One region of the Halomonas qaidamensis genome, then DNA from elsewhere that is predicted to be linked to it. Evidence: predicted binding sites of a transcription regulator. Region 1 holds the regulator's gene; each other region holds the start of a gene.
The links. Region 1 encodes FliA, which starts transcription of late flagellar genes. Its sites were predicted from a motif close to CTAAAGTTNNNNNNNNNNCNGCCGATA; they were not measured.
Positions count from the first base shown of each region.

Region 1 (10,008 bases):
CCAATCGTCGTACCGAGGGCGGTGTTGAAATTTTGGCGATGGCAGATGAAGCCGTCGATCATTTCGAGCCTTCCCCCTCAGCGCTCCCACCGTCTACTTCTGTTTCTCAGGTGGCATTCCCACCACGCGATTCTGATCCGCTTCAAGTGATGAGTGAGCGCTTACTGCGTGAGATGCAGGAGATGCGTGAGCTGCTTTCTCAGCGGCAGCCAGCTGCCGAGCTGCCTGCTACAGAGGGTTACATCGCCCCTCAAGCTCGATTACGCCAGCAGCTGTTGAGCATTGGTTTTAGCGAAGAGCTAAGTGACGAAGTGCTCGCTGAACTGCCAGCGGCACTGGCTCAGCCAGAGGCTGATAGCACGCTTGTTATGGCATGGCTTCGTGACCAGCTAATGGCGCGATTGCCTGTATTAAAAGAGGAGAACGGCTTTTTTGATCAGGCGGGTATTGTGGCGCTGGTGGGGCCAACGGGGGTGGGTAAAACGACTACCACGGCTAAGTTAGCAGCACGTTTTGTGATGCGCCATGGGACGCGTCCCGTGGCGCTTGTCACCACCGACAGCTTCCGCATTGGTGCCCACGAGCAGCTGCGAATCTATGCCCGGTTGCTTGATACCCCCATGTACGCCTTAGATACCGAACAACCGATAGATGAGCTAGTAGGTCGTTTGCAAGGTAAGCAATGGGTGATTATCGACACCGTTGGTATGAGCCAGCGGGACCAGCGTGTGATTGAGCAAATTGCTCAGTTGCAAGGCGGGAAAGCCTCCGTGCGATTAGTGCTGTTGCTGAATGCCGCCAGCCAGCCTGAAACGCTGGAAGAGGTCGTATTGCGCTATCGCCAAGCGGCGCGGGCAGCAGGCGCTGAGTTAGATGATTGTATTATTACCAAGCAGGACGAAGCCGGACGTTTAGCGCCCGTGCTTGATATCGTCATGCGCCATGGCATGCGCGTGCTATTCGGTTCTTACGGACAGCAGGTTCCTGAGGATATGGCGGTTGCTGACCCTGCTGCATTAATTGACCAAGCGCTTACCGCTCATCCAAACCAAGGGAAAGAGTCACGCAGCTTCCCTGCTGCAGGGAATTCAATGGGTGCTCAGTCGGTAACTTTGCCACGCTGGTCCCGCGACGTGCTTGGCCAAGGCCGACGCCTTAGCTCTGTACTGACGCGGCTACGTGACAGGGTGGTCGGCTTCTCAGCGTTAGAGTCTGTCTGGGATATCGCCTCTTTGCCTGGCGTGCTGCAAGATAAACGTCTCGATGCGCTATTAGTAAGCGTGCCTTGTGCGGGAAAGGGGCTAGGCATGGCATGGTTTCCCCGCCGAAACGAACGCGGCTGTGACTGGACGATGCCTGATGTCGGAATAGATGCAGACGGTGGTTGGCTTGCGTTAACCAGCTTGCAGCATCGTCAACCAGCGGGTTGGCACACACGGCTGTTACACCAGGGTGAAGCGATGGGAGCGGCAGTACATTTGCTACCTGTATTCCCTGACCCTACCACGTTAGCGTGGCTAGAAGACCAACACCTGACTTGGATCACACTAGTAACGGCTGCCCAGCGGGTATACTGTCAGGGCGAACGTTATACCCAGCGCCAGCTATTCACAGATAGCCCGCTTTCACATCACACTGATCTGCGCTTTCGTGGCCAAACGATGCAGCTATGGAGTACTTATATCAAGGTGGAAGATGCCGCTGGCACTCCGCTATTGGCATGGGTTGGTGATGTTCGTGATCCGGAAAATGGCAAACGTATCGCGCGTCGTTACTGGCTAACGCCTGCCCGATTAGGCGCAGACGTACTTTCGCTGCTGGTTATCCAGCTTCAAAGCGAAGGGTTATCGAGCCTAACCAAACGTGCTTGGCAGCAGTTGAAAGAGGCGGATAACGGTGAGGTAAGTACCGAAGTGCGCTTGTTGATGGCCAGTGGTATCGCTGCAACAGTGGGGCACCTAGATGCTGCTAGCGATGAGGCGTCGGTAGCGCTGCGTTCCGATCTATTAAGACTACTGGGCACCGCGCGCAAACGGCGCGATACAGCGATGTTAGATGCGCTTGTCCACGCGTTTATGGCGCGTGATGCTATTCGCCAACTTAGCAGCGTTAGCCGAGAGGGGCTGGTATGAGCGCCGACGATCAGGCGGCGGGCCTTCGCAAGTGGGCAGATTTACAGCGCCAGCAGCGCCAAGTGCCATCAGTAGAGGGCGAACCTGCTGGGGGCGAGCCTGTGGAAGAGAAGTTGGCGGTTGAGCCACGGGACAATACGACAGATCATATAATGTCGCCGTTAATCGCTGCGCCAACGCCAACGCCAACGCCAACGCCAACGCCAACGCCAACGCCAACGCCAACGCCAACGCCAACGCCAGTTCCGCAAAAGCCGCTTATTGTGGTTGGTCTGCTTAACGGTGGAGAGCAGCAGGTGGCAAAAGTAAAAGGTCGCTTGGCGCAGTGGTCGGTATTAGGCCGTCGCTGGGCTGGTGATCCGGATGATTGGAACATTCGCATCGTTAATGCTGAAGCCGACGACCTTAGCCAACTAAAAGCTCGCTACTCGCGCTGGGCCTTGTGGATTAATAGCGATGCTGATGCCTTCGCACAGATGTATCGTGTTCTTCGACACGTGCATGAAAACGGTGGCCCAAGGCAGTTGTTAGCATTGCATGAGCCTCATTTGTCGCGCAGAGGCCTGCTCGATAACTTACGAGAAGCAGCCCGTTACTATCTGGATATAGAGCTTTTACTGCTTGCGCGATAACGCTAGCCTGACGCAATGTGGCCGCGTCTTAACTGCGGTATCCAGTGCTTTTATAAGGAATAACAATGCACCTGCCTACCAGTTTCAAGAAGCACCGCCGCAACACACATGTGACGCAAGAAGTTTTCACCTAATGATTTGTTTCAAAAATGCTAGCCCGAAAAATGTTAGCTTTAAAATCGGTTGGTTAGCCGTTGGCCCAACGCCTGCCCGACTGCTCAAAAGCATAGCGATGGTGGCACTAAGCGTTGTCAGCGGGAGTGTCTATGCCGCGACTGGAAGTTGGAGTACAGAGGTACCCAGTGTGTTTGTCACGATGAGTGACCGCGCAATCAGTAGCCAGCCTATTGAACCACCAACGGAGGCACAGGTAGAAGGTGCTGTGATAGGGCGTATTCATTGGCGCTTTCAAATGCCAGCCAATACGCCAGTGAATGCGTGGCTATGTCATCCTGAACAGTGCGTTCCCTTAACGGCAATGCGGGGGATGACTTCAGCATTAGCCGGTAAACAGGTGGATGGGCCGCTGCACTTTCGTTTCTCATTAGCACCGGGCCAGCGCCCAGTGCGAGTGCAGAAATTGCAAGTGATCGTGAACTACCAGTGAACAGTGTTTAGCCGTGAGGCATCAGGATGTATACAGCACAAGGCAGGATTAAACAGAGCGAGCTGTTAACTCAATACATGCCACTGGTAAGGCGTCAGGCCTTAACGCTGCAGGTAAGATTACCCGCGAGTATTGAGTTAGATGATCTTATTCAGGCGGGCATGGTGGGTTTATTAGAAGCGTTGGGGCGTTTTGATGCTTCCCAGGGGGCAACATTTGCCACGTTTGCAAGCCAGCGTATTCGCGGCGCTATGATGGATGAGTTGCGCACGCGTGACTGGTTGCCTCGTAGCGTTCGTCGCTCCGCTAGGGCCGTCGATAATACAGTGAGACGCCTTGAACAACAGTTAGGACGCCCGCCAGAAGAGAGCGAAATTGCGCGAGATTTAGCAATGCCTCTGAATGAGTATCAACAATTACTCAATGATACTAATAGTGGTCAATTACTGCCCTTTGAAGAGCTAGTGGCCGAAGGGAGTGAGCCAGCAAAAGAAGATGCAAACAATTTGCCCTTCGATCAGCTGTTAGACCACCAGCAGCGCCAGTCGTTAATTGATGCTATTGAGGCGTTGCCCGAGCGCGAAAAGCTGTTAATGGCGTTGTATTACCAAGAAGAGCTGAACCTTAAAGAAGTGGGTGCAGTACTGGGCGTGACTGAGTCTCGCGTCTCCCAGCTCCACAGCCAAGCAATTAGCAGGCTTCGTGCTCGTTTGTATGATGCCGCCTAAGACCTATTTAAATCGCTAATAACCGGCGAGGAGCCGTTGATGAATCCATCTACGTTGATCGGCATTTTTGCCAGCATGGTATTGCTAGTAAGCGTGCTGTTTTTTACCGCAGAGTCACCTGAGAGTTTTCTGAATTTACCGGGGTTAGCCATTGTAGTGACGGGTACCTTGGCAGCGACCTTTATCAGTTATCCACTGAAGGAAGTGCTCCGTGTAGTGCGCTTAGTAGGCCTAGTCTTTCGGCGTGAAAATACCTATGTGCGCGATGACATTAACGAGCTGGTTTCCATGGCGCGGCTATGGTTTAAAGGAGATGTCAGGGCGGTTGAAAAGGAGCTAGAGCATACTCGAAACCCCTTTTTGCGCACCGGCATTCAATTAGTAATTGCGAATACAAAAGAAGACGAAATTTTCGATATGTTGCGCTGGCGCATCGCACGATTAAAAGCGCGAGAGCATGCTGAGGCGCAGATATTTCGTACCATGGCCACCTACGCGCCCGCCTTCGGTATGATTGGCACATTGGTGGGGTTGGTCAATATGCTGGAAGTAATGGATGCGGGAGATCTTGATGTTATTGGCCCGCGTATGGCAGTAGCCCTGCTGACAACGTTCTATGGTATTTTGCTGGCTAACCTAGTGTTCAAGCCCATTGCCGTCAAGCTAGAGCGGCGAACGGAAGAGCGACTCATCACCATGAACATGGTGTTGGAAGGCATTTCCCTGATTACCAAACGACGCCTACCCTCATTTATTGAAGAAACGCTTAACTCCTTTATCGTCAATTATCATGACGAAATTCGCGATGCCACGGTAAAGCCGCGACCAACGGCTAGCCCTGCGGCAAAAGGATAGCGCGATGCTTGATCGGGATTCACGGCATGCATTAGAGCTACCCCCTGTTTCCGGTGAAGGAGATGAAAGCTGGCTTACCAGCTACCTAGACGTGTTGACGCTGTTAATCACGCTGTTTGTGTTGCTGCTTGCCTTAACGCCACCGGGCGGTGGCGAAGCCTCTGATAATGACCGGATGCGCTCAGCCACTGCTATTACCTCGCTTCCATTGGCCAGCTTGGCAACGGGTATCCATCCTCGCTACAGCGGACTAAAGCCACAGATGGCAGATGTTAATATCCCAGGGGTAAGTGTCTCTCAGGGACAAGAAGGTGTTACGCTGCGCATTGACGATAGTTTGCTTTTTCCTAGTGGAGACGCTGTATTAACGCCACAAGGGCAAGATGTGTTAGAAAGCCTTCTGACTGTATTAGATTCCTTTGATGGTCAAATTTCGGTAGAAGGCCATACGGATAACATTCCTATTGCCACATCGCGTTTCCCCTCAAACTGGGAACTGTCGGTTGGGCGTGCGATTGCCGTTGTCCGTCACCTTGAGCGTCAGGGAGTGGCTGTTTCACGCATGCGGGCAGTCGGCTATGCCGATACCCAACCCATGGAAAGTAACGCAACGCTGGAAGGCAGGTCTGCCAACCGGCGCGTTGAGTTGTTGCTACGGCAGCAGGCTGAGGGGTAAATAGATTTCTTGAGGCTATTTTTGTGTCGAAGCATCATCCGCTACTGCAGGCGTTCGGCGCCTTACTGGTTCTCGACGCTGATAGTCGACGTATCCAGGCCGTTAGTAGCAATTTGTCATCGCTGTTAAATATACCTATCCCTGACGTGCGTACCCAAACGTTAACGAGCGTGCTGGGCAAGCGCTTAAGCCAGCGCGTACGCTATGAACTACAGGGAAAGCAGCGCTTGTCCGGGCCGCTGACGTTTAAATGCCCCACCCGCTCTCAGCGTTTTCAACTCCATGCTTACCGTTCAGGGATGCATGTGGTGATTGAGATAGAACCTCTTCACACGTTAGGCAAACAGCGTTTACTCGGCACGGTGAATGAACGCTTGATGCGCCTAGCGGAAGCCACCCATCAAGAAGAGTTGCTCGACTATCTAGTGATGGCTGTGCAGGAGCTAACGGGGCATGACCGGGTGTCAGTGTGCCATTTCGATAGTGATTGGCATGGCTTAATTGTCGCGGAATCGTTGGCGACAGGCAGTGTTAAACCGGGTAGCGTTAGTCCAGGTAGAGACGTGCCACTAGGCCGCTTACCTGCCTTGCTGGGTCAGCGTTTTCCCGCCAAGGACTTTCCGGTTGCGCTGCGGCGTGCCTACGAGCGACATCCGGTACGGCTTATTCAAGACGTTGCAGCACCCTGTGAGCACTTGCTGCCAAGGGGAGCCGTCGTAGACCTGAGTGATTGCTTCTTACGTGCTCCTGCTCCTGAACGGCAGCAGTATTTGCAGCGCCTAGGGGTACGCGGTGCGCTAAGCGTTGCTATGCAGGGCGATACTGGCCTATGGGGCCTGCTATTCTGCCATTCGGCATCTGCCTATCCGGTAACACCCCCGGTACGCGATGCAGTGCGTACCTTAGTACAAATGGCTACACAACGGTTGTTGTTACTGAGAGCCCGCCAGGAAGCACGCTATTTGCAGCGGGTACAAGATAGCTTGGTGCTTTCATCTAATAATCGGTTAAAGCCACAGAGTCCTTATCAGCTGTTTACGGAACACGCGGAGACATGGCAATCGCTCTTTCGTGCCCATGGCGTTGCACTGTGGGTAAAAGGCAGTGTCTATCAAGCAGGCAATACGCCTAAGCCTGAGGCCATTAGCCAGCTAGTGACGCGGATTGAAAAAGCACATGTTCATAGTGGTCCGTGGTGCACCCAAGAGACCGCTAAAGAGCCATTAACGTCCTCATTAGGCATGTCAGAGCAAAGTGGTGTGTTGGCAGTGCCTTTGCCTACTGACCCTTCTCAGCGTGGCTGGCTGATATTTTTTCGTCCTGAGCAAGTAGAAACCCTTTACTGGGCAATGCAGCCCCCTTCAGCGCCACTGACACCGATGATGATGCTGCCTTCTGCTGCATGGTGCGAAGAAGTCACGGGTAAAAGCGAAGCGTGGCAGCGGGTGGAACGTTTGGCTGCAATGGATTTAGGCGAAGATTTAACGCTGGCTATTTCCGCTTACGAAATTAGTACGCTTAACATGCACTTAGAGCGTGAGCGTAAGGCGCTGGCAGAGGCGAATCAACGCTTAGAACAGCTGGCGCACTTTGACCCACTCACTCAAGTGTGGAACCGCTACCGCATTGAGCAAGCCATTGATGCGGAGCTGGTGGCGGCAAAGCGTTATGGAGCGGCGTTCGCCCTGCTATTATTCGATGTTGATCATTTTAAGCAGATTAATGACACTCTTGGTCACAGTGTGGGTGATGATGTGTTGATATCGTTGGCGCGCATGGTGGAAAGCTCCCTACGCGGCTGTGACCACTTAGGGCGCTGGGGCGGTGAAGAGTTTGTGGTGTTGGCAACCCACTCCAGTATGGACGCTGCTGAGGGGCTTGCAGAACGTTTACGTAGCCTAGTAGCCACACTTCAGGTAACAGGTTTGAACCAACCGATGACGGTCAGCATTGGTGTTGCCGTATGGCAACCCGATGATAGTTGTAAAACAATCATCGCCCGGGCCGATGCTGCGATGTACCGTGCTAAACGTAATGGTCGTAATCGTGTTGAAATTGCTGAAAAAAATGTGCAATAACAAGCAGCTTTGTTGATTGTCTGCACATGTGTTAATTATCAGCAGAGCTGCATAAGTGCTGCATTCTGTCGATGGCCTCATCTGCACCATCAAGGTTAAAGGTCATATACCACGGATCTCTATCTTGTTGGTCAAAGCCGAGAAACAGCTGCTCGCCTTGGCTCATTTGCGCCATCAGCGTGGGTAAGTCGTTCAGGTAGAAGTGAGCATAAAACCCATCATCCCCACGCTCGGTAATAAATTCCGCCATGGTGTCTATGATCGGCGTGTCATCTACCCGGATTCTGGTGGGCACTAAGTTTACCGCGCGGCTTTCGCCCTGCTGCTTATCCAAGGTAACGCGCATTTCCAACCACGGTAAGTCGCATACCCCCTGGGTTGCGTTAAGGCTTAGCGTGGCATCCGAATAACTATGGGTTTCCACGGCGCGAAAATGCCGTTCATCTCCTAATGAGAGCATCATTGATTGCCAGTGACCATGGGGCTGTATCGCGTCACTATTAAACGTGGCCGCAACACCAGACACGGCGGTACTGAGCAAGGTGGCGCTAAAGGCCGCTAACGCAAAAGGCTTTAAAGTAGGCATAAGGGTGGCATCGCACAAGAAAAATATTAGCCTATCGTTTGTTGAAGATAAGCAAAAGGTAACGCGCTGATTTTCCTATATGTAGTAGTCGTTAACAATAAGAGTGCCGCATATAGTGTGAAGTCATGTCTATACTTCATAGCCACAGGCCGTATAATCGCACCGTTTTGAGCGCTATATTCACCCCGTCGTGAAGGAGTTTCGCAAGATGAGCACCGCAACAAAGGCTATGAAAACCTCGAATGACGTCCCGCTACAGGTTCCCTCAAAAGATATCTGGGACGCTAAATATCGATTAAAAGATCGCCATAGCCAGCCTGTTGACCAGGATGTGGATGCCACCTTTGAACGGGTCGCGCGAGCGCTTGCGGCGGTTGAAGGAGACAAGGCCAATGAATGGCTGCCAAAATTTCGTTGGGCATTAGAAAATGGTGCCATTCCCGCTGGGCGTATTCTTTCCAACGCCGGTGCTGAAGCCTACAAACCTGCTGTTAGTCTAATTAACTGTACAGTCTCACGCACTATTCGTGATTCTATGCGCGATATCCTCGACTCGGTCGTTGATGCAGGCATGACGCTAAAGTCGGGTGCTGGTATTGGCTACGACTTTTCGACCCTGCGCCATAAAGGGGCGTTTGTGTTTGGCGCGGGTGCCGGTACTAACGGGCCGCTAGCGTTTATGGATATCTACGACAAGATGTGCTTCACCGTGGCATCGGCCGGAGGCCGGCGGGGTGCTCAGATGGGCACTTTTGACGTTGGTCATCCTGATGTTCGTGAGTTTATTCAAGCGAAGCGGGAAGCTGGTCGTTTGCGTCAGTTCAACCTAAGTCTATTGATTACCGACGAATTTATGGAAGCGGTGAAGCATAATGCCGACTGGCCGCTAGCGTTTCCATTACACCCGGGCGAAAAAGACGATGTAAAAGCCGGTGATCTGATTTACCGCGATTGGCCCGTTATAGAAGAAGGCTATACGGTAGATGATGAAGGTCGCGTGGCTTGCCGTGTGGTTGAGGTCATTAAGGCCCGTGAGCTGTGGGACACCATTATGTCCTCGACATATGACTACGCCGAACCTGGGTTTATTTTGATTGATCAGGTCAATCGCATGAACAATAACTGGTTCTGCGAAGATATTCGCGCGACCAACCCGTGTGGCGAGCAACCGCTGCCGCCAGAAGGGGCTTGTCTGCTGGGTTCGGTTAACCTGACCAAATTTGTGATTGAGCCGTTTAGCGACAAGCCGCGCTTTGACTGGGAACGCTACCGTGAAGTGGTCGCTATTTTTACCCGCATGCTCGATAACGTGGTAGAAATCGCTGGCCTGCCACTGCCGCAGCAGCAGCGCGAAATTGAAGCCAAACGCCGCCACGGTATGGGCTTTTTGGGACTGGGTTCGACGATGACCATGCTCAAAATTCCCTATGGCTCTCAAGCATCACTGGCCTTTACCGAAGAAGTAAGCCGTCATCTTGCACTGGAAGGCTGGAAGCAAGCGCTTGAACTCTCTAAAGAAAAAGGCATGGCTCCGGTGCTTGAGCAAGAGCACACGATTACACCGAAGATGATGCGTGAGCGCCCTCAGCTAGCGGCTGATGGCTATGAAGTGGGCGATAAAGTCCCAGGACGTATCCTGCATGCTCGCTATAGCCAGTACATGGCTAAAGTTGCCGAGCTAGCGCCTGAGTTAGTTGCGCAGCTGGCGGAACAT
Region 1 is NZ_CP080627.1:134,753-144,760, forward strand. Features, by position in the region: gene flhF (flagellar biosynthesis protein FlhF) at 1-2,132, shown strand, start outside; gene K1Y77_RS00625 (hypothetical protein) at 2,129-2,764, shown strand; gene K1Y77_RS00630 (flagellar protein FlhE) at 2,898-3,371, shown strand; gene K1Y77_RS00635 (RNA polymerase sigma factor FliA) at 3,398-4,099, shown strand; gene K1Y77_RS00640 (motility protein A) at 4,139-4,954, shown strand; gene K1Y77_RS00645 (OmpA/MotB family protein) at 4,959-5,630, shown strand; gene K1Y77_RS00650 (sensor domain-containing diguanylate cyclase) at 5,654-7,708, shown strand; gene K1Y77_RS00655 (hypothetical protein) at 7,740-8,294, opposite strand; gene K1Y77_RS00660 (adenosylcobalamin-dependent ribonucleoside-diphosphate reductase) at 8,503-10,008, shown strand, end outside.

Region 2 (10,008 bases), 430 kb from region 1:
TAGTTGATACTCCTCAACGTTTGATTGGCCACGAGGCCCGCTTGGCGGCGTTTGTCGCGCCGGTATATTAATTAACGGCCCATCATTCGTTTTCTTTAGTATTCTGATAAAAAATTTTTGTAAAAGTTTGTAACAAAGAACTAGCGCTTACGTACGGTTTGAGCTGAAAGCGCATCAAACTGCTGCGTAAGGTACATACTCATGCTGTTCATCTGCCCTAACATGACATCTAACTGGGCAAATTGAGTGCGATAACGGCTTACGGTACGCTCAATCATCGCTTCACTGCGTATGAAACGGTCATCTAACCGCGCCATCCGTTTTTCAGCATTTTCGATAGCTCCTTGAATTGGGCCTTTATCGCCCAGCAGCTCATCCATTGCCCCTGTTAAACGACCAGCTAAGCCACCTTGTTTGGTTGTGCCTGCAAAGAAGCCTGACAACGCATCAGGCTCACTAGCAATTAAGGCGTCTAGCTTGGTTTCATCCAGCCCTAACCGCCCACGGAGATCTAACGCCAGACCCAACTGGGAGAGCACTCCTAGTTCGCTATCTTCAACGCTGGTAAGCAAGTCTCGCCGTAACCTTCCTTCTATACTCCGTACAGTGTTATCCCCCACCAAATCACCAGCGGTGTCACGGTCTCCCGTTGCCAAGGTTAAACGACCCAAGGTAGATTTCAGCTCGTTGTAGCCGCTAACGAAGTTTTGAATGGCCTCTTTTAGCGCTTCAGTATCGCGCTCAATCACCACACTACTTTTGCCGGTGGCGGTAAGATCCAAACTTACTCCTTGAATAGCCCCTTCTACTCGGTTATTGGCACTAGTAATCGAGATACCGTTCATCTGTAAGGCGGCATCAGTGCCTGCACGATAGGTGGCATCATCCGCAGATAAACCAGCCACGCCTGAAAACCCAGTAACCGAGGCAACTGCACCGGTATCTTTACTGTTTAACGCCAAGCGGTAGCCCGTGCCATCGTTAACAATCGAGGCACTTACACCAGCATTTTGATCAGCATTAATTTGGTCGCGAATAGTCGCAAGGGTGCTGCCTGCTGAAATAGTAATGGAATAGCTGCTGAGCGGCTCGACACTGGGCTGAAGCACGCCATCTTGGTAGGTCGCACCAAAATCAAGCGTTAACGTAGCGTCCACTTCCGCAAGCACGGTTTCCATTGCTACGCTATTAGAAGCAATGCTGCCCGCTCTCGCTAGTTGAGTAACGTTAATATCATAGTACCCAGCGGTAGCATCAGCGGAGGTGGTCACCCTTACCGCGTCGCTGCTGGAAGTGCTCTTTTGACTGGAAAACAGCTTGGCATCATCCAGGGCAACGACAGACTCCTGAAAGCGGCTTAGTGCTGACTGAAGACGACCAAACGCTGAAATCTTCGTTTGCTGCTGATTTTTTTGCTGCGTGATAGGGATTAGCTTTTGGCGCTCAGCGTTACGAAGCTGATCAACCAAGCCATTAAGATCTAGGCCGGAACCGACGCCTAGGGAGGTTATCGTCGCCATAACTGGGTGCTTCCTCAGAAAACAAGGCTAAACCAACAAGTGTTGACTTAATCTATCGGCAGAAAGCACCCTAACTTTAACTTTATTATACGCGTTACGCTTTTAGCTTATCAGTTTTGAGTTTGAGCGCTAAGCATATTGAACTGCTGGGACAAATAGTCTGACGTCTGGTTCATTTGCGAGATCATTGAGTCCAACTGCCCAAACTGGGTTCTATATCGCGAGATAGTGCTATCAATCGATGATTCAACGCGGGCAAAGCGATCATTTAGGCTTTCAATACGATTCTCAGCACTAGTCACTGCCGTGGTAATTAACCCATTAGTGTCTAGCATTTGCTCTATCGTGGTATCCACATTGCTCGCCAGCCCTGTCACACCTTCCCCACCCGCGAAAAATTCAGCTAGTTCGCCGCGATCATTGGAAATCACTTCGTTAAGCTGCTCTTCGTCAATACTAAGGGTACCGGTACGGGTTAGCGAAATACCCAGGTCTGACAACATAGCCAACTCACCGCCCTCACTTCCAGAAGCCAACACACTGCGTAGCGTGTTTTCCACTGAGCGGACAGCGGACTCACCGTTCAGCGCTCCTGATGTGCCGCCTTCAGCATCAAACGCCGTTAATGAGCCAATAGTGGATTTAAGCTCATTGAAGGCATCTACAAATTCAGTGACAGACTCACGAATAGTATCCTCATCGCGCTGGATAGTGATGGTACTGGTTGCGCCATCGCCTTCCTGCAGGCTAAGCGTCACACCTTCTATTGCTTCTTCCACTTGATTGGAAGCGCTGCTGATAGGAATACCATTCACATTAAACTGTGCATCCTGGCCAGCGTTGAAAATTTCGCCTTCAAGCGCCCCTCCCATTGTCAAACCAGTGATCGAGGCATCTTCGCCTGTTTCTGTTGAGCTAAGCGCCAGTCGGTAATCTGTGCCGTCAAAAATAATAGAGGCAGATACGCCAGCGTCAGCATTGGCATTAATCGTATCTCGTACAGCTTCTAAACTGCTGCCGGCTTCAATGGTCATCGAAATGGCATCGCGCCCAGCAAAACTCAACTCAAGCGTCTGCTCCACTCCGGATAGCTCAGCCTGAGGATCAGTCACACGCGCTGACGCAAGGTTACCTGCAGTGGCAAGCTGGGTAACTTCAATATCATAACGCCCTGGCGTAGCCGAAGACGTGGAGGCCGCAGTAACTGCATCACCCTGCACATCAGTAGCCAAGCTATCAAACAACTCAGGCTCGCTAAGCGCCTTGGCAGCATCTTGAAACTGCGACAATGCGCTTTGGAACTGGCCATAGCCAGAAATCCTTGTTTCCTGTGTTTTGATTTGCTGCTGTATAGGCTGGAGCTTACTACGCTCAGCTGATTCGAGCTGATCCAACAAGCCATTGAGATCAAGCCCTGAACCAACTCCGAGTGATGAAATGGAAGCCATAAGTTACTGCCCTTTTTTAAAAAAACGCCCAACATGCTGGCGCTGCTCATACGTAAGAATGTGGTTTATTATTTAATACTATCGACCATTAAAGCCCAGACTTGAGCTTATTTGGCTTTTTTTACGTACTAAAAAGTAATTAATTGTAAAAGATGACGCCTTTATAAAACTCAAAAAGGCATAAACCCATCCATTGGGATTAACGCTTTTCTGCCTGTTCTCTAGTGACTTACATCGTGAATTAACTGGATGACAAGAACATGTCAGGAAAAGGTCAGCGGTTGCGTTGGCACTAACGAATTATAGACCTTGGTCTAATATCCGCATTGCTTTATAATGCACTGCAACAAGCCCATTTTGGGGCCGTTTGCAGGAGAACGACTTATGACTCCCGAGGTGTCACACCCAGCCTCTACCATCGCGTCTGCCACGTATCATGTGCAGCGTAGCCTACGTCACTGCCTTTCTACCGTTGCCGAGCTGCTTTATGACAACGGCCATGTACTCGAAACCATAACGCTGCCCCAGCGTGGCCTTACTCGGCGCGAATTAGTTGATTTAAATAGCCACTGCGCCAGCTGGAAAACCTGTCAGCGAGTGCTTGAAGAGAGCGGCGCCGCTGAACTTAACGACTATGGCCGCTTTGTGCTAACCCCCATGGGGCGCGAGATGATGTTTGATATGTTCGGCCAGGGTGCCGCTGACTGCGCTTGATCGCGCTCGCGTTACCAACGTTCTATCGATAAACACCTCTTATCGTTAAAACCAAATCGTTAAAACCAAATCGTTAAAACCAAGGCGCCCGCACACCGTAAGGATGTGCGGGCGCCTTGCGTTTGGCGTGCTGGCCTCACATTCAGCCGTTTATTAGCGCAGTCCAAGCAACGAAAGAATAAACAGCACGACAACGATCAGGCCAATAATATAAATAATGTTACGCATAACGGCACTCCTTGCTTTTTGCGTTTGAGGCTTTCACTTTTCAAGCTTTAGGTTTCAAAGAAGGCAACAGAATGCTTACCTTTGAAATAACACCCCAAGCCTAGCAGTGATTGGTTATGTTTGCGTACTTTAGCCACAGCTGGCGTTTACTGAGATTTATTGAACCTACCGCCGCTTGTTTCCTCAAACGTTACTCTTGTAAGAAAGTTGCAAGAGATACAGGCGTTAGAAATAGACCTTAGACATGGTCCTTGTAAAAAGCCTGTTTACTTATCTTTTCTCTATCCTCTCTTCTCCGCCAAATTCAAGGCCAAGCTTGATGCCAAAGGGGCTGCAATGCGCGCTACTGCTTTTCCTTTACTGTTTGTTTTTACGATGGTTTCGTTGCTGCCTGCACTTGCCGTTGCAAGCCAGCCATCAGCCAGCACGCTACAAGCGCTTGACCAAAAAGCGGGTGAGCTACGCCGTGTGCATACGGTGGTGGTGGCTTATCAGGGCGATATTGTTCACGAGCGACATCAAGGCGGGCCTGGGCCTTCCACCCCCGCTAACATCAAATCGCTTTCAAAAACCGTATTGGCAGCCATTACCGGTGCGGCCATTGAAGACGGCATTATTGCATCTACCGAGCAGCCGTTGGCGGAGCTGTTAAGCCAACTGCCTAGCGGCGTTGACCCACGGGTGAATGATATTACCGTGGCGCATCTGCTTGCTTTACAAGCAGGCCTAGAGCGGACATCGGGCAGTAACTATGGTGCCTGGGTCGCCAGTAACCACTGGGTGAACGATGCGCTCACCCGCCCGTTTGTGGATGAACCCGGTGGGCGCATGCTCTACTCCACTGGCACTAGCCATTTGCTCTCTGCCGCGCTTACCCAGGCGAGTGGTGAAAGTACCTACGCCCTTGCCCAGCGCTTGCTTGGCGAGCCGCTGGACATCGCGATTCCTGCCTGGCCACAAGACCCGCAAGGTATTTACTTTGGCGGCAACGATATGCAGCTTTCCCCAAGAGCGCTCGTCGAAATCGGCGAGCTTTATCGCAATGACGGCATGGTGGATGGCAGGCGAGTATTACCAGAAGGCTGGGTAGAGGCATCGTGGACGCCAAGAGGCCAATCGCCCTGGACAGGCGATGGATACGGCTACGGCTGGTTTGTCACCAGCTTGGCGCAGGAGCCGGTTATGTACGGGCGTGGATACGGCGGGCAAGCGCTTTATGTGATTCCTGAGCGGGAGATGACCGTTGTGATCACCTCCGACCCAACGCCGCCTTCGCCCGGCGGGCAATTTCAGCAGCAGCTCAACCAGTTAGTGGTGGGCCTGCTGGAAGGTGAATAGTGAGACGCCGTGCCTCTACTCTCCCTTATGCCCTAGGCTCATAAGATAAAGCGCTGCGGCAAGCGCCAGCACCGAAAGCGCGAGGTAAATGGCTTCCAGCGGCGTACTAAAACGGATATCTACCACGGCGCGGAAAAACTCAATAATCACCGCCAGTATCACCACGCGGGCAATTTTATCCTTGAGCTGATCCAGCGAGCCGACGTTAAAGGGGTGTGTGGGATAGCGCACTTCCGCCTGGTCGATACGGGAAACAAACAGCCGATAGATACCTAGCCCGAAGATTAGCAGCACAATCGCGATTAAATACACATCAACGGCGATGATGATGTCTGGCACCAGGGTGTCGTGGATATCTATAGAGCTATCAACGAGGTAGTAGCTCAGTACGTCGCCTACTACGGTTAAAATATCCAGCGTGCCGACGATAAATAGCATCAGTGAGCCTAGTAGGCTTGGCACTACCGCCAACATTACTAAAAAGCGCGAATTCCAAAGCGCTGTTTCAATTCGCCGCTCCCAAGGTGACTGTTCATGCGGCGCTTTAGGTGCTGGTGGCGAAGCTGAATGTGTCTGGGATGAATGCACCTGGGATGAGTGTGGCGATGATGGCGATTCAGACGGTACTGGATCAGACATAGTGCGTGCTTACTCCTGCAAAAAAGTCGCCGGTTTAGACGACATTAGGATGATAGTATTCACACTTATAGCACGTTGATCAGCACCACCGTAAACGTCACCCCAGTCAGTAGAAAACCCAGCGAGAGCATGATGCCATCGCGGGCCACTAAGCCTAATCCAAACAGGGTAAGTGCCAGGCCTGCGCCGTTGGCGCTAAACGGAATAAACTCCATCGGCGGCATGGCTAACGCAATGAGTAAGCACATCACCGCGGTCACGCGTATGCCGATATAGCCGGTCATCCACGCTAAACGTACACCTAACAAGCTATCGACCCATTTAGCGGGCTTTTTCATATAGCGAATGGCTTTATCGAATTTTTCCCGTGAAATCGAGCGTTTTGTCAGCCATTTAGGTAACCAAAAAGTTTCTCTGCCGATTAATAGCTGAACAGACGTGAGCACTACCAGCACCGCCATCAGTGTTGGCATACCAGGAATATCACCAATGATGGGAGCGAGCGTAATTAGCCCGGCGACCAGCAACAGTGGCCCAAATGAACGCCTGCCTACCGCGTGAACCACGTCGTCTACGCTTACCTTGGCTTTTTCACGCTCCATTCGTTCCATGGTATTAATTAATTCGGTTAAGTTCGATGCATCCTGCATATCACTCATTGGCGTCTCGGCGCTCCCTTCCTGTGGTTTAGCGTCTGTCCTGTGGGGCACTATTAAGTCTGGGGTGTGCTTTCAAGCTTGCTGCGAATAAAGTCGCTATGGCTGACGTGTAAAAGGTCTGCCAGCCGCCGGATACGATGCTCTTCGAGCGGGTCGACGCTGCCATCGGCCCAGGCAAGCTGCCACATTAACGCGACTAGCTCATAACGCTGCTCATAACCGTAGTGCTCTTTTATCAGGCTGACAAACTGGTAATGATCGACGGCATCATCCACTTCGGCTTCCGCTAACGTCATTAACTCGTTAACGTCACTTTCACTTAAGTGGTAGCGGTTAATGAGCATCTGCTTGAGTGCGGCGCGTTCAGCATCGCTTTGATCATAGTCGGCACGCATGACTTCACACAGCAGTGCCGCCGTTGCGAGTTCTAGCGTCAGGGTTTGGTTATCGCGCTGTTCAGGTTCTGCCAGCGCGCGTTGGAAGAAACTGCTAATAGCATCCAGCACGGCATCTCTCCTGTTATTGAGTCCCTTTGTTCGACTAGCGTTGCGGCACTTAGTGCCCTTTGAGCCTAGGCGCCTACCAGCGCCTTACACCTCACTCTTTACGCTTTGCTAACTGCTCTTTTAGCTGCTTGGGCACTTGCTTGATAATCAAGCGGTCCTGGTGTTCATCGTACTCGATGCTGGAACCAAGCAGGTGGGAATCAAAACTGATCGACACTCCCCCAGCGCGCCCGGTAAAACGGCGAAATTGACTGATGGTGCGCTTATCTGGCGGGATCTCCGGTGAAAGGCCGTAGTCTGCATTGCGGATATGGTCGTAAAACGCTTTGGGCTGTTTTTCGTCTACCAAGCCTGAAAGCTCTTCTAGCGTCATTGGCTCGCCACGGCGCAGCTGCTCGTTGGCGTAATCCACCAGGGTGTCGGTTTTTTCTCGGCTGGCTTCGTCGTCGTAGTCCTCTTTTTCAACGTAATCACTGAAGGCTTTCAGCAGCGTACGGGTTTCGGCGGGGGCATCTATGCCCTCTTCCATTCCCAACAGCGCTATCAAGCCATCGGCGAGCTTTTTGCCACCGCGATCTTTTAAAAACGATACGTACTGCGCGCTTTCAGAATCGCTCTGCCACTGGGTCAGGTTTACCCGTGCCGCCAAGGTAAGCTGGCTGGTATTCAGCTGCGCGGCGGGCACTGCTTGGTGCTCTGCGTTAATGCCAATCCCTTCCCGCTGATGAACTAGGCCTAGAAACAGCGTCTCGGTATCGCCTTGGCGTAAGTGAGCAAACACCAAGTAGCCGCTCACCGAAAGCTGCTCTTGCAGCGTTTGCGCAAGACGTTCGGCAATAGCAATCGAAAGCTGGGTGAAATCCTGCTCTTCGGCCATGTACGCCCGCAGCCAAGCCACCAGCGGCCCAGCCTGCTCGCCCTGCTCAGCAAACCGCCCCCACCCTTTGGCTTTGGTGTTGTAGGTATCGTTTAACGAATTCACCAGGCTTGCCATCACGGGGTCTTCGTTGGCCGCAGGCGTTGACGCCGGTGCCGCCGTGACGGTTAAGCGCTCGCCATCTAGCGATGGATCAAGGCGGTGCACAATACTTTGCAGTAGCGGCATAAGCAGGAGTTACCTTTTTTCTAAAAACGATTTATCTAAGAACGAATTATCTAAAAACGCGGTTTAGCTAGGAAAGCGATTTAGCCAAGAACGCGATTTAGCTAAGAGCGCGGTTTAACCAAGAACGGTTGATTAAAACAATTCATCATCAGCGCGGTGTTGGCAAAGAACCGCTTAACAGGCAATCAGCGCATTTAGGGCTTTAAGCGATAACCGGTGCGGAAAATCCAGGCAATAGTGGCAAGGCTGGCGGCTAGGAAGAGCAGAATCATCGCCACGCTGGCCGCTAAGCTGACATCGCTAATGCCGTAAAAGCTCCAACGAAACCCGCTGACCAAGTAGACCACAGGGTTAGCCAGGGTGACGGTTTGCCAGAACGGCGGCAGCATATCGATGGAGTAAAAGCTGCCGCCCAAAAACGTCAGCGGGGTGATGATTAACAGTGGCACCAGCTGCAGCTTGTCGAACCCATCCGCCCAGATACCGATGATAAAGCCTAGCAGGCTGAAGGTGACGGCAGTAAGCACCAGGAAGGTCAGCATCCAAATCGGATGGGCAATCTCTAACGGCACAAAAAAGTTAGAGGTCAGCAGGATAATCAGCCCCAGCAGGATCGACTTCGAAGCAGCCGCGCCCACATAGCCCACCACCACTTCTAAATAAGAGATAGGCGCGGATAGGATTTCGTAAATGCTGCCGGAAAACTTCGGGAAGAAAATTCCAAACGAGGCGTTAGAGACACTCTGGGTCAGCAGCATCAGCATAATCAGGCCGGGCACAATAAAGGCACCGTAGCTGACCCCGTTAATCTCGCTGATGCGTGAACCAATCGCCGCGCCAAACACCACAAAGTAGAGCGAGGTAGAAATTACCGGCGACACAATGCTTTGCAGCAAGGTGCGGCGGGTGCGCGCCATTTCCGCCATATAAATGGCGCGAACGGGATAGAGGTTCATGAGCGCTCCTTTACCAAGTCAACGAAGATATCTTCCAGCGAGCTTTGTCGGGTATGCAGGTCTTTAAAGCCAATGCCGGCCTTTTCCAACTGTGTGAGCAGCGCAGAAATACCGCGCCCCTCCTCTTCCTGGCGACCGTCGTAGGTGTACACCAGCTCATAGCCGTCGGCGGTTAGGCTCAGCTCGTCTTGCTCAAGCGCGGCGGGAAGTACGGTAAGCGGCGTGTGCAGCTGAAGCGTCAGTTGCTTGCTGCCAAGCTTGTTCATCAGCGCTGCTTTCTCTTCTACCAATACAATCTCACCGCGATTGATGACGCCAATGCGGTCAGCCATCTCTTCGGCTTCTTCAATGTAATGGGTGGTGAGAATAATCGTGACACCGTTATCGCGCAGCCCGCGTACCACGTTCCACATATCACGGCGTAGCTCGACATCTACCCCAGCAGTTGGCTCATCCAGAAATAGAATGCGCGGCTCATGAGAGAGCGCTTTGGCAATCAAGACGCGGCGCTTCATACCGCCTGAAAGCGTCATCAAACGATTGTTGCGTTTATCCCACAAGGCTAGCGACTTAAGCACTTTCTCAATATGCGCTGGGTTCGGCGACTTGCCAAACAAACCTCGGCTAAAACTGACGGTGTTCCATACTGTTTCAAAGGCTTCGTTGGTCAGTTCTTGCGGCACAAGGCCAATAAGCTCACGGGCCTGGCGATAGTGGCTAACGTTATCGTAGCCATCGACGACCACATGGCCTTGGGATGGGTTTACCAGCCCGCACACCACGCTGATTAAGGTGGTTTTACCCGCCCCGTTGGGGCCAAGCAGGGCAAAAATCTCACCGCGTTGAATAGTTAAATCCACACGGGTAAGGGCTTGAAAGCCACCTTCGTAGGTTT
Region 2 is NZ_CP080627.1:3,477,436-3,487,443, forward strand. Features, by position in the region: gene K1Y77_RS15650 (flagellin N-terminal helical domain-containing protein) at 1-1, opposite strand, end outside; gene fliD (flagellar filament capping protein FliD) at 141-1,520, opposite strand; gene fliD (flagellar filament capping protein FliD) at 1,631-2,968, opposite strand; gene K1Y77_RS15665 (hypothetical protein) at 3,353-3,682, shown strand; gene K1Y77_RS15670 (serine hydrolase domain-containing protein) at 4,247-5,248, shown strand; gene K1Y77_RS15675 (YqhA family protein) at 5,264-5,887, opposite strand; gene K1Y77_RS15680 (exopolysaccharide biosynthesis protein) at 5,953-6,546, opposite strand; gene K1Y77_RS15685 (tellurite resistance TerB family protein) at 6,600-7,052, opposite strand; gene yejK (nucleoid-associated protein YejK) at 7,144-8,157, opposite strand; gene K1Y77_RS15695 (ABC transporter permease) at 8,352-9,113, opposite strand; gene K1Y77_RS15700 (ABC transporter ATP-binding protein) at 9,110-10,008, opposite strand, start outside.
Region 2: a site for FliA is predicted at 3,048-3,074, ahead of fliD (flagellar filament capping protein FliD). Genes of this name have one in related genera too.

Region 3 (10,008 bases), 1.3 Mb from region 1:
CGGCCTCCACCGGACTCGCTACGCTCGCCGATGAGCCGAGCGTTGAGCCTGTAGAAAAACTCCGCTGACGCCTATGTTTTGGTAGGATCAAGAAAACAGGCGATGAGTGACTATCATGCCGCGTTTCAAGCTCTATAAACTACCAAGATCAGCTCCAACTCAGTACCTTTGAGCACAAGTTAGACTTATCCGTTTTCCATTCCAAGTACCGCAACGCTGCGACTGCTCGGCTGGCTAAGCTATTCATCAAGGCTATTCAAGGCGATCCACCGATATTATGACGAGAAAAACACTCAGTTTGAAAACAAAAAAACAGATAGATGCCAAGCCCGCCGACGAAGTGGAAGATCAGTTCCCTGATGATCCCGAAAAACGTTTTTTAAATGGCGTCGCTGTTCATCCTTCCCCACGCATTGTGTTAGAGCTTGGTTCTAGACAGCGTAGTGTGCGAGCGATGGATTTGATTACGCCCATCGGAATGGGGCAACGTGGGTTGATTGTTGCGCCGCCGGGCTCTGGCAAAACGACGATGTTAAAACATATCTGTCAGGCCGTGGCAGCCGCTCATCCGGATATAAAGCTGTATGCTTTGCTGATTGATGAGCGCCCTGAAGAAGTGACCGATTTTAAGCGCAGTGTGTCGGCAGACGTACATGCCTCGTCTTCAGACGAAAGCTACTCACACCATGTGCATTTGGCAAATAAGCTACTTGAGACGGCGCGTAAGCAAGCAGGCGAGGGTCATAATGTGATGATTGTGATCGATTCGCTTACCAGACTCGCGCGCGTTCATAATGCTGAACAGCGCGGCAATGGTCGTACGATGTCGGGTGGGCTGGATAGCCGTGCGATGGAAATACCGCGAAAACTGTTTGGTGCTGCGAGAAAGATCGAAAACGGCGGATCTCTCACGATTCTGGCTACTGTGCTGGTGGATACGGGAAGCCGTATGGATCAGGTGATTTTCGAGGAGTTTAAGGGCACGGGCAATATGGAACTCGTGTTATCACGGGAAGTGGCAAATCAGCGAATTTTCCCGGCGATAGATATTGCCAAAAGCAGTACCCGTCGAGAAGAGTTGTTGATTGATGCTAAAGATATTGAAAAAGTTAGGACCTTGCGTAGAGCGTTAACACCTCTTAAGCCTGTTGAAGGCGCGCAGAAGCTACTTGCGCTGTTGGAGAAATACCCCACGAATGCGGAGCTGTTGGATGCTTTTTCGCCCGCTGAGTAGAGGTGAAGCCCACCCTTGTATTCATTCGAGGTGAGCTTCTTGGTTAGCGCTTAACGACTGCTTTTTTTAACATGGTTCAAGTTAGAAGCGGGGACTGCTTTTTTAACCGGAAAGCCTTCGATTTCTTTGCGCTCAATCGTATTTTTCAAACGTTTTTCAATCGCACAAAGATTTTTAAAGTCACTGATGTCTACTAAAGAGATGGCTTCACCTGAGGCGCCTGCACGGCCGGTGCGGCCAATGCGGTGGATATACTCTTCTGGCTGAAAAGGTAAATCGTAATTCACCACTCGGCTCAGTTCACCAATATCCAACCCCCGAGCGGCTACCCCTGTGGCAACTAGGTACTTCAGTTCGCCCGCTTTGAACTGATCCAACACCTTCTCGCGCATGGCCTGGCTTCTGCCGCCATGGATGGAGTCCGCTTGAATGCCGCGCTTTTCCAGCTGAGCCACCAGTTTGGCCGCGCTGTGTTTTTTCTCGACAAAAATAAGCGCCTGATCCCACGCTTGCTCGTTGATCAAGTGACTCAACAGGGCGGACTTGGTGTCCTTGTCTACCGTGATGAGCCATTGTTTGATCGTGGCGGCGGCGCGGACGTTGGGCGTAATGGAGATGTCAGTCGCCATGTCTGTCATCTTGCTGTCTGAAAACGCGTGAGCGATGGCGCGAACGTCATTGGTCATGGTGGCCGTGAACAACAGGTTCTGACGGTTTTCAGGCAGGCGCACGATTATTTTGTGGATATCATCGACAAAACCCATGTCGACCATTCTGTCCGCTTCGTCCAGCACCATGACTTGAAGTTCATCAAAGTGCAGCGCACGCTGATGGGCCAAATCCAGCAGTCTGCCCGGCGTGGCGACGAGAATATCTACTCCTTCGATGAGGCGTTCTTTTTGTGGCGCAGTGTCAACGCCGCCATATACCGCCATCGAGGTTAGGGGCGTGTGTTTAGCGTATTGAGCCACACTGGCTTCAACCTGAACTGCCAGCTCGCGGGTCGGCACTAGGATCAGTGCGCGAATGCGTTTGCCGCGCAGCGGTTCTGCTGCTTTACTGAATTTTTCCAACAGCGGCAGCACAAAGGCAGCGGTTTTGCCTGTGCCGGTTTGTGCGGTGGCGATCAGGTCTTTACCCGAAAGAATGGCTGGAATTGCTTGTTTCTGGATGGGCGTTGGCGTTTTGTAACCTAGTTCGGTGATAGCTTGAACAAGAGGACTGGATAAACCGAGTTTTGAAAATGGCATTAGGCGCCCTGACATATCGTCGTAAGGTGTGTCGAAAATGAAAATTGATGCAGTATAGCGTAAATGACGTCGACGTCAGTGGTTGCGGCTCACATGAATGTCCAGGCCAATACCCTCGTGATCTTATTTCCCTGCTTCATCTCTATTTCCCGTACATCCACTGCGCCGAGCTTACGAATTAACTTCTTGGCAGGCTTAACATTGTCAGTTTTTGAAACCAAGCTGGTAAACCAGCGACATTGAGCTGAATACAGCTTGCTTTCTCTTATCAGCTTTTTCAGAAACAGCTGTTCGCCGCCCTTACACCAAAGCTCTGCTCCCAGCCCGCCAAAATTCAGAGTGGGGGTTTGGGTCGTTGGTTTTTGTTCACCGCGACTGCGAGCAAGGTTATTGAGTTTAAGCTGGCTACCTTTAAGTGCTTCATCAAGCGAGGCATGGAAGGGCGGGTTGCAGACGCTGACATCAAAAAACTCGCCAGCTTGAATAATCCCTTCAAAAATGTGGTTTTTATCGTGCTGCGTGCGCAGTGTGAAGCGTTCTTTGAGAGTGGGGTTATTGGCGATAATTCTGGCTACGTTTTCAAGCGACTGAGGGTTAATGTCACTACCGACACATTGCCAGCCGTAAATTTGGCAGGCCAGTAGCGGGTAGATTCCATTTGCTCCAGTTCCGATATCGAGTAGCTTGATACTGCGCTGTTCAAGCCCCAACAAGTCAGCCATATAATGGATATAGTCGGCTCTGCCTGGGATGGGAGGGCAAAGCGCTCCCTCTGGAATATCCCAATCGACAATGTTGTAGTGCCGGTTTAATAACGCGGCATTAAGCGTTTTTACTGCCACTGGGTCTGCGAAATCGATGGAGAGGTCGCCATGCGCGTTCGGTTTCACATGAGGGGCTAATGCAGGGTGGCTTTGTACGAGAGCCGAGAAGTCATAGCCTTGGTTGTGTAGATTCCTTGGGTGCAGGCCTTTGCGAACAGGCCTAGCTTGGCTTTTTTCACTTCGATGGGGGTTGCTCACAGTAATAGGCCCAAGGCTTGGAGTTCGATAGTAGAGTGGGACTTGCTTAGCCGGTGATTATAAGCTTAATGGTTGTGACGTGCATGCTCGGTAGTCCGAGGGTAAGTTCGAGGTGGCGAGAGGCTTGCTGTCCATTACGCGTTTGTTTCTTGTCGGGTTCTGGCCTTTTGCTCTGCCTGATCCAGAAGTACAGGGCCGCTACCTGATTCTGCCAGTTTTTTTAAAAGCTGCTGCCAGTCTTCAACTGTTGGCGTGCGGTTATCAAACGACTCTCTGTCATGCATTGGTTCAGCTGACCATCAGTAAGGAATATTTAAATGATTCGTAAATGCCGAGAGAGGGATATTGACCAGATATTGGAGATATGGCTTTCAGCATCGATTAAAGCGCACGCTTTTGTTGAGGCGGAATTTTGGGCGTCAAAGGTTAACGAAATGCGAGATGTTTATATCCCCGCATCGGAGACGTTTGTCTTCGAATCTGACAATCAGATAGCGGGATTCTACAGTTTGTACGGAAATACGCTGGCTGCCATTTTTGTGTCCCCTGAATTACAAGGCGAAGGTGTGGGGTCAGCGATGCTTGATGATGCCAAGAGCAGAAGGGAGTGTTTGCAACTGTCGGTCTACCAGGAAAATACTCCCAGTATCAACTTTTATAAAAAGCAGGGGTTTATTTTATTAGGTGAGCAAGTTGATGAGCTAACTGGCCATCCAGAGTTAGTTATGGAGTATTACGGTTAACAACGCGTTGTGGCCGCTTGTAGGTCACTTCGCATAAACCAGCAAAGCGTTGAGATATGCGTTAACAGACCTTAAGCAAGGAATAGAGATGGATCATGAAGCGCTGATTAAACAATGGATAATGAGTGATTCTGATCGCTTGGAGGCGCTGACTATCGCGGCTGCGCAGAAGCTGCCGGGTTGGTGTCTTGCTGCTGGATTCGTGAGAAATTTGGTGTGGGACAAGCTGCATGACTTTTCAGCGAGTACGCCATTGAACGACATTGATTTAATTTACTTCGATTCAAACGACGTAAGTGTTTCTCGTGATCGTGAGATTGAGCAAGGGTTAAGAGGCGTCTCAACCTTTCCCTGGTCAGTAAAGAACCAAGCAAGAATGCATGAGCGAAATAGGGACTGTCCGTATACCTCAACTGAAGATGCGATGAGTTTCTGGGTCGAAGTGGAAACTGCGGTAGGTGCTGCGTTGGGTGATAATGGGGAGGTCATCATTGTGGCTCCCTTTGGCGTTAAGCCGCTGTTTGACTATACCGTTACATTAAATCCTAAACGGCCAAAACGAACGGATTTTGAAGCTCGGGTATACAACAAGCAGTGGCTGCAAACTTGGCCAAAACTGGTGGTAAATGCTTAGCAAGGTAGCAGATGACTGTACCGTACAAACCAAACCCGGCACCGCTGCGCGCTGCTTTTGCGCCGGGCCGCCGCTGCGGGTGCGCTTCGCTTACCACGCACTACAACACCTGTTAATTTAATGCGTTGCCGAATCGTAGTGCGGTGTAACGCATGGCAAGGAGCAGCAGTTTCATTTTTACATGCTGGAAAATAACGTATTTAGATTCTTAGGACGCCCTTACATGAACATTGGCATCTATATCTATGACCAAGCAGAAGTACTCGATTTCTCGGGCCCCTTTGAAGTTTTTACGACGGCCAGTCGCGTCAGTGATGAAGACGCGCCGTTTTCAGTATTTTTAATTGCTGAAAAAGACGGCCCGGTAACTGCTAGGGCGGGATACCAGGTGTTGCCAAATGCCACCATCGATAATCACCCGCCTATGGATGTATTGATTATTGTCGGTGGTGTGCACACGGGTGAAATGGCAAACGAAAAGGTAAAGGCCTGGATTGCAGATCAAGCAGCCATAGTGCAGCAGGTGGCCACAGTGTGTACTGGTATCTTCCTGTTTGCTAATGCACAACCCGGCCTGAAAGGAAGAGTGACTACCCACTGGGACGATCAAGGTGATTTGCGAACTCAGTTTCCGCAGCTTGATGTGGTGGAAGACGTGCGCTGGGTAGACGATGGCGGTGTCATTAGTTCAGGTGGCATCTCGGCGGGGATCGATATGTGCTTACACTTGGTCGCCAAGTTACGCAGCACCGAGCTTGCGGAGAAAACAGCGCGGCAAATGGAATATCGCTGGGATAGATAAAGTAAGTGCCTTGCAGAAGTATTACTTAAAGCCTTATCAGGCGGTTTATAATGTTTCTTATAGCCGCTACGTAACTAAAAAATTAGCGGCGATATTAACGTTGAGTGAAGGAAGGTGGTTGGTAATGATTAACACCAAAATATATAAAGCGGTTTATGAACTAGCTGAAAAGCTTATGAAGGCCGCTGCGAAAGATGACCGCGCGACCTTTGAGGCTCTCTATGCAGAGTTGCAGGCGATTTGTATCGATAACGAACACACCGATAAAGATCACCCAGAGCAGTGGGAAACCCTGGCTGACTTTACCGAGGAGTTAGAGGATGCGCTGCCGATCTACCAAAAAGCCCTTGAGAAAGCCATTGCGAAGAACTCGAAAGACCATATGGCTTCTATCGGTTTTTCCATGGCAATGTTGCAAGTAGAGCTAGGCCAAACGGATGAGGCGATCGAAATGCTGCAACATGCTAAAGTCAGCGCCAACAAAATTGAAGATAATGAGTTGCAAGCTGAGATAAATCAGCTGCTCGAAAAGCTAACCTCCAATCAGGACCCCAATTTTGACCAATAACGATATTTTTCGCCGTATCCGCTATGCTTTTGATTTAAAAGATAAAACCATCGTGGATATCTTCGCGCTGGCAGACGTTAGTGTAAGCCAAGAGCAAGTGACCGCTTGGCTAAAAAAAGATGAAGATGACGCTTTCGTTACGATGAAAAATAAAGAGCTGGCGTCGTTTCTTAATGGATTCATCAGTTTTAAGCGCGGCAAGCGTGAAGGCCCACAGCCAGTGCCTGAAGCGCAATTAAATAATAATATGGTTTTCCAGAAGCTGCGTATTGCGCTGAATATGAAAGCCGAAGATGTTTTAGAAGTGTTTGAGCTGGTGGGCTTACCGCTAAGCCACCATGAGCTCAGCGCTTTTTTCCGTAAGCCAAGTCATAAGAATTACCGTGAGTGTAAAGATCAAATGCTGCGTAATTTCTTGCTCGGTATTCAGCGCCAGCTACGGCCTGGCTCGAACGACGCAGGTTCTGAGTCTTAAGTTCAGCGCGTTACACCTCGCTTTATATCACACGGTAATGGTAAGAGGGGAGCACAAGGCCTCTCTGCCTTATCGGCGCTAGCGCTTCACGCACACAAAAATCGCATTGCCTGAAAGGCTATCCCAAGGGGTAATGGTCTGGTAGTTGTGCTCAAATACATGCACCTCAAAATAAGGCGTCAGTAGGGCGGTTAATTCTGTAAAGCTGACCGCTACCATGGGGTGCTCATCGTTCCAAATTTGGGTAGTGTCGGCGTTAGTTTTTTCAATACTCAGCCTAAGCGATTGCTTTTCACCGTGCCCGTCGTAGTGCCAACCCGAGCGAAACGTAAAAACATCATCGTCTTGTTTGGCGCTGTGTTTAACCCATAAATCGTTGTTAATTTTGTTTTTATCCACCGCGTTAAAATAGAAAACGCCGCCCTGTTTTAGCGCGCGGTGGGCGCTGGCAATACACTTTTTTAGCTTTTCAATCCCATCGTTGTAGTGGATTGAGTACAAAAAGCAGGTGATTAAATCAAGAGATTCACTGACTTCGAACGTGCTCATATCTTGCAGTGAAAAAAACGCTTCTGGGCAACGCGTGGCGGCGATATCCAGCATGGGTTGGTTAATATCAAGCCCACTGCTGAGATAGCCAACATCAATAAAGTGACGAACATGAGGACCCGTGCCACAAGCTAAATCAAGGTGCGTATGCCCGCCATTGCCGAAAATCTGATGGAGCCGATGAATGGCGTTGCTTTGCGCTTGGTAGTCGATATCGACGCACATCAAATCGTAGTAGCCAGATAGGTCGGTATAGAGTGCGTTGGCGGACAGATTGGCGGACATAGTAGCCTAATGGTGGGCGCTGTAATATTGGGGGGCGCATAGTAAACGAGCGGAGAAGGTTTTAGAAGCGGGGTGATATCGCTGTTAAAGAAATCCGATGATTTTCCGATAATTGCTTTAGAGGAAAAGTCGCCAAGCCGCCACAAGAGTCAGCCATGTCAAAATCCCCTGTCTTTGTTCTCGCTGCAATACTGCTTAGCCTGACCACCTATTATGCTCAGGCGTCTGCTCAGACGGCAGAAGCAGCGGCGCTTGCGTGGTTAGAATCAATTGATAATGATGAGATCGAACAAGCTTGGGAGACCTCATCGCCACTTCTAAAAACGCCTCTATCGCCCAACATGCTTAGACGTATCATTGAACTAGCACGTCATGAGTTTGGACCGGTAGAATCTCGTCGGAAAGTGCAAGTCTCTCACTACCAATCTATGCCGGGTGCGCCAGATGGTGACTACATGGTGTTTATCTTTCATACTCGATTTGAAAATAAAGCGAGAGGAATTGAGACCGTAACACCTCATCTGGAAAATGGAGAGTGGCGAGTCAGCGGTTATTATGTGCAATAGTACTGTAATAAATCTTTGTAATAGGTTTGTGTAAATGACTGATGCCGTAACCAATACGAATCAAGGTAGTGATGCTATGCCTAGTATTGCTAATACGCCCGAGCCTCCTTACTACGCGGTTATTTTTACTTCCCTGCGCACCAATATTGATAATGGCTACGATGCAATGGCTGCTCGCATGGTGGAGCTTGCGGCTCAGCAGCGGGGGTTTTTAGGGGTTGAATCTGCTCGAAACGAAGTGGGCGTTACTGTTTCATACTGGACTGATTTGGCTTCGATAAAAGCGTGGAAAGCGCACGCAGAGCATCAGGAAGCCCAGCGACTAGGCCATCAGCAGTGGTACCAGCATTTTAAAACGCGCATTGCCAAAGTCGAGCGAGAGTATGGTATTTAAAATATCAACGTAGCCTAGGCAGGCTTTTTGCTGATTAAATTTAAGATGCTAACCTCAAGGCAAAGCCAATAATCAGTGTTCCAAATACCCAGCGTTGTAATGTTTGCCTTTTTTGATGGCTGGCAAACCAGCGCTGCATCTGCGCTCCCAGGCAGGCATATAGCGCATCGTACAAAAGTCCTACACCCACTAGCACAGCCCCCAATAAAGTAAACTGGAGCGCAACATCACCCTGTTGGGTGTGAACGAACTGGGGTAATAACACCGAACAAAACAGCAGCGATTTTGGATTTAGCAGGTTCGTTAAAAGACCCCGTCTCCAAGCTAGGTAATAGCTACCGGTGAGCGATGCTTGCGGTTTGTTAGTAATGGTGCGCTGTTTGGTACGAATTAGCTGTACGCCCACCCAAATCAAGTAGGCAGCGCCGAGATAACGAACAGCATCAAAAAGCCACGGGGCGGCTACAAATAGGGCGGCTAGGCCCAAGCCGGCTAACGCCACATGCAGCCCTCGGGCAATAGCTAACCCTAACGCTGTGGCTAGCCCATGTCCTCGGCCTAGCGTACTACTGGTATGCAGCACCAACAGCATATCCGGGCCTGGAATCAGGTAAACAATGGCTAATGCGCTAATAAAAAGTCCGATTTCCATGGCCCCTCCTCAAGATTGCACGTAGTGACTTTATAAAGGGCATGGTACCGTTAAATTGATGAGTGATTTCTTGCCATTTACGCTCATGAAACATCAATTATTGGTATTTTGTGCCAACTAAGTGTGGGGTAATACTTACTTATGCCAAGTAGTCAGTTAGATGCTACCGACCGACGCATTCTTGCGTTGTTACAGGGGGATGCTCGCTTAACCAATGTGGAGCTTGCGGAGAAAGTAAATTTGTCGCCGTCGCCCTGCTTACGCCGGGTGCGACGCTTGGAAGCAAGCGGTATTATTCGTGGCTACCACGCGGAGCTTGATCGTCGAAGCGTCGGGCTGGAATTAACGGTGTTTGTGGGCATTAAGGTAGAACGACACCATGAAGAGCAAGCTAATGCTTTCCGGGAAGCAGTGGTTGAACTGCCGGAAGTAGCCACAGCGCATTTGGTGTCTGGTGAATCGGATTTTCTGCTACAGGTGGTAGTGCCTAGCTTGGCTGCATACGAGGCGTTTTTAACGGGGACGTTGCTGCGCTTACCAGGTGTGAGCGATATTCGCAGCAACTTTGCTATTCAGCCGGTGAAGGAGTACGGCACATTACCACTGGATAATAGCAATAAGGCCTAGTGGGGTAGTCGAGAGATGAAGAAGGCCTTCGGTTTTGTGATCAACGCGACATCACCAACCCTGCCAGTGTCTGAAGTCCGACGACCACCACAAGAACCACCATGCCTAGCGCTAGGCTGGTTTTAAGCGCGTGACGCTTCCACATAAGTTCTACGCGGTTGCCAAAGCGGTGTACCAACCAAGCAAGGCCGAAGTAGCGCAGCCCGC
Region 3 is NZ_CP080627.1:1,458,762-1,468,769, forward strand. Features, by position in the region: gene rho (transcription termination factor Rho) at 278-1,234, shown strand; gene K1Y77_RS06775 (DEAD/DEAH box helicase) at 1,285-2,484, opposite strand; gene rlmF (23S rRNA (adenine(1618)-N(6))-methyltransferase RlmF) at 2,574-3,506, opposite strand; gene K1Y77_RS06785 (N-acetyltransferase) at 3,824-4,249, shown strand; gene K1Y77_RS06790 (nucleotidyltransferase family protein) at 4,338-4,883, shown strand; gene K1Y77_RS06795 (DJ-1/PfpI family protein) at 5,107-5,685, shown strand; gene K1Y77_RS06800 (hypothetical protein) at 5,810-6,253, shown strand; gene K1Y77_RS06805 (YehS family protein) at 6,243-6,728, shown strand; gene K1Y77_RS06810 (class I SAM-dependent DNA methyltransferase) at 6,807-7,550, opposite strand; gene K1Y77_RS06815 (DUF4019 domain-containing protein) at 7,718-8,128, shown strand; gene K1Y77_RS06820 (antibiotic biosynthesis monooxygenase family protein) at 8,205-8,522, shown strand; gene K1Y77_RS06825 (LysE family translocator) at 8,563-9,174, opposite strand; gene K1Y77_RS06830 (Lrp/AsnC family transcriptional regulator) at 9,316-9,801, shown strand; gene K1Y77_RS06835 (YqaA family protein) at 9,842-10,008, opposite strand, start outside.
Region 3: a site for FliA is predicted at 7,647-7,673, ahead of K1Y77_RS06815 (DUF4019 domain-containing protein). Genes of this name have one in related genera too.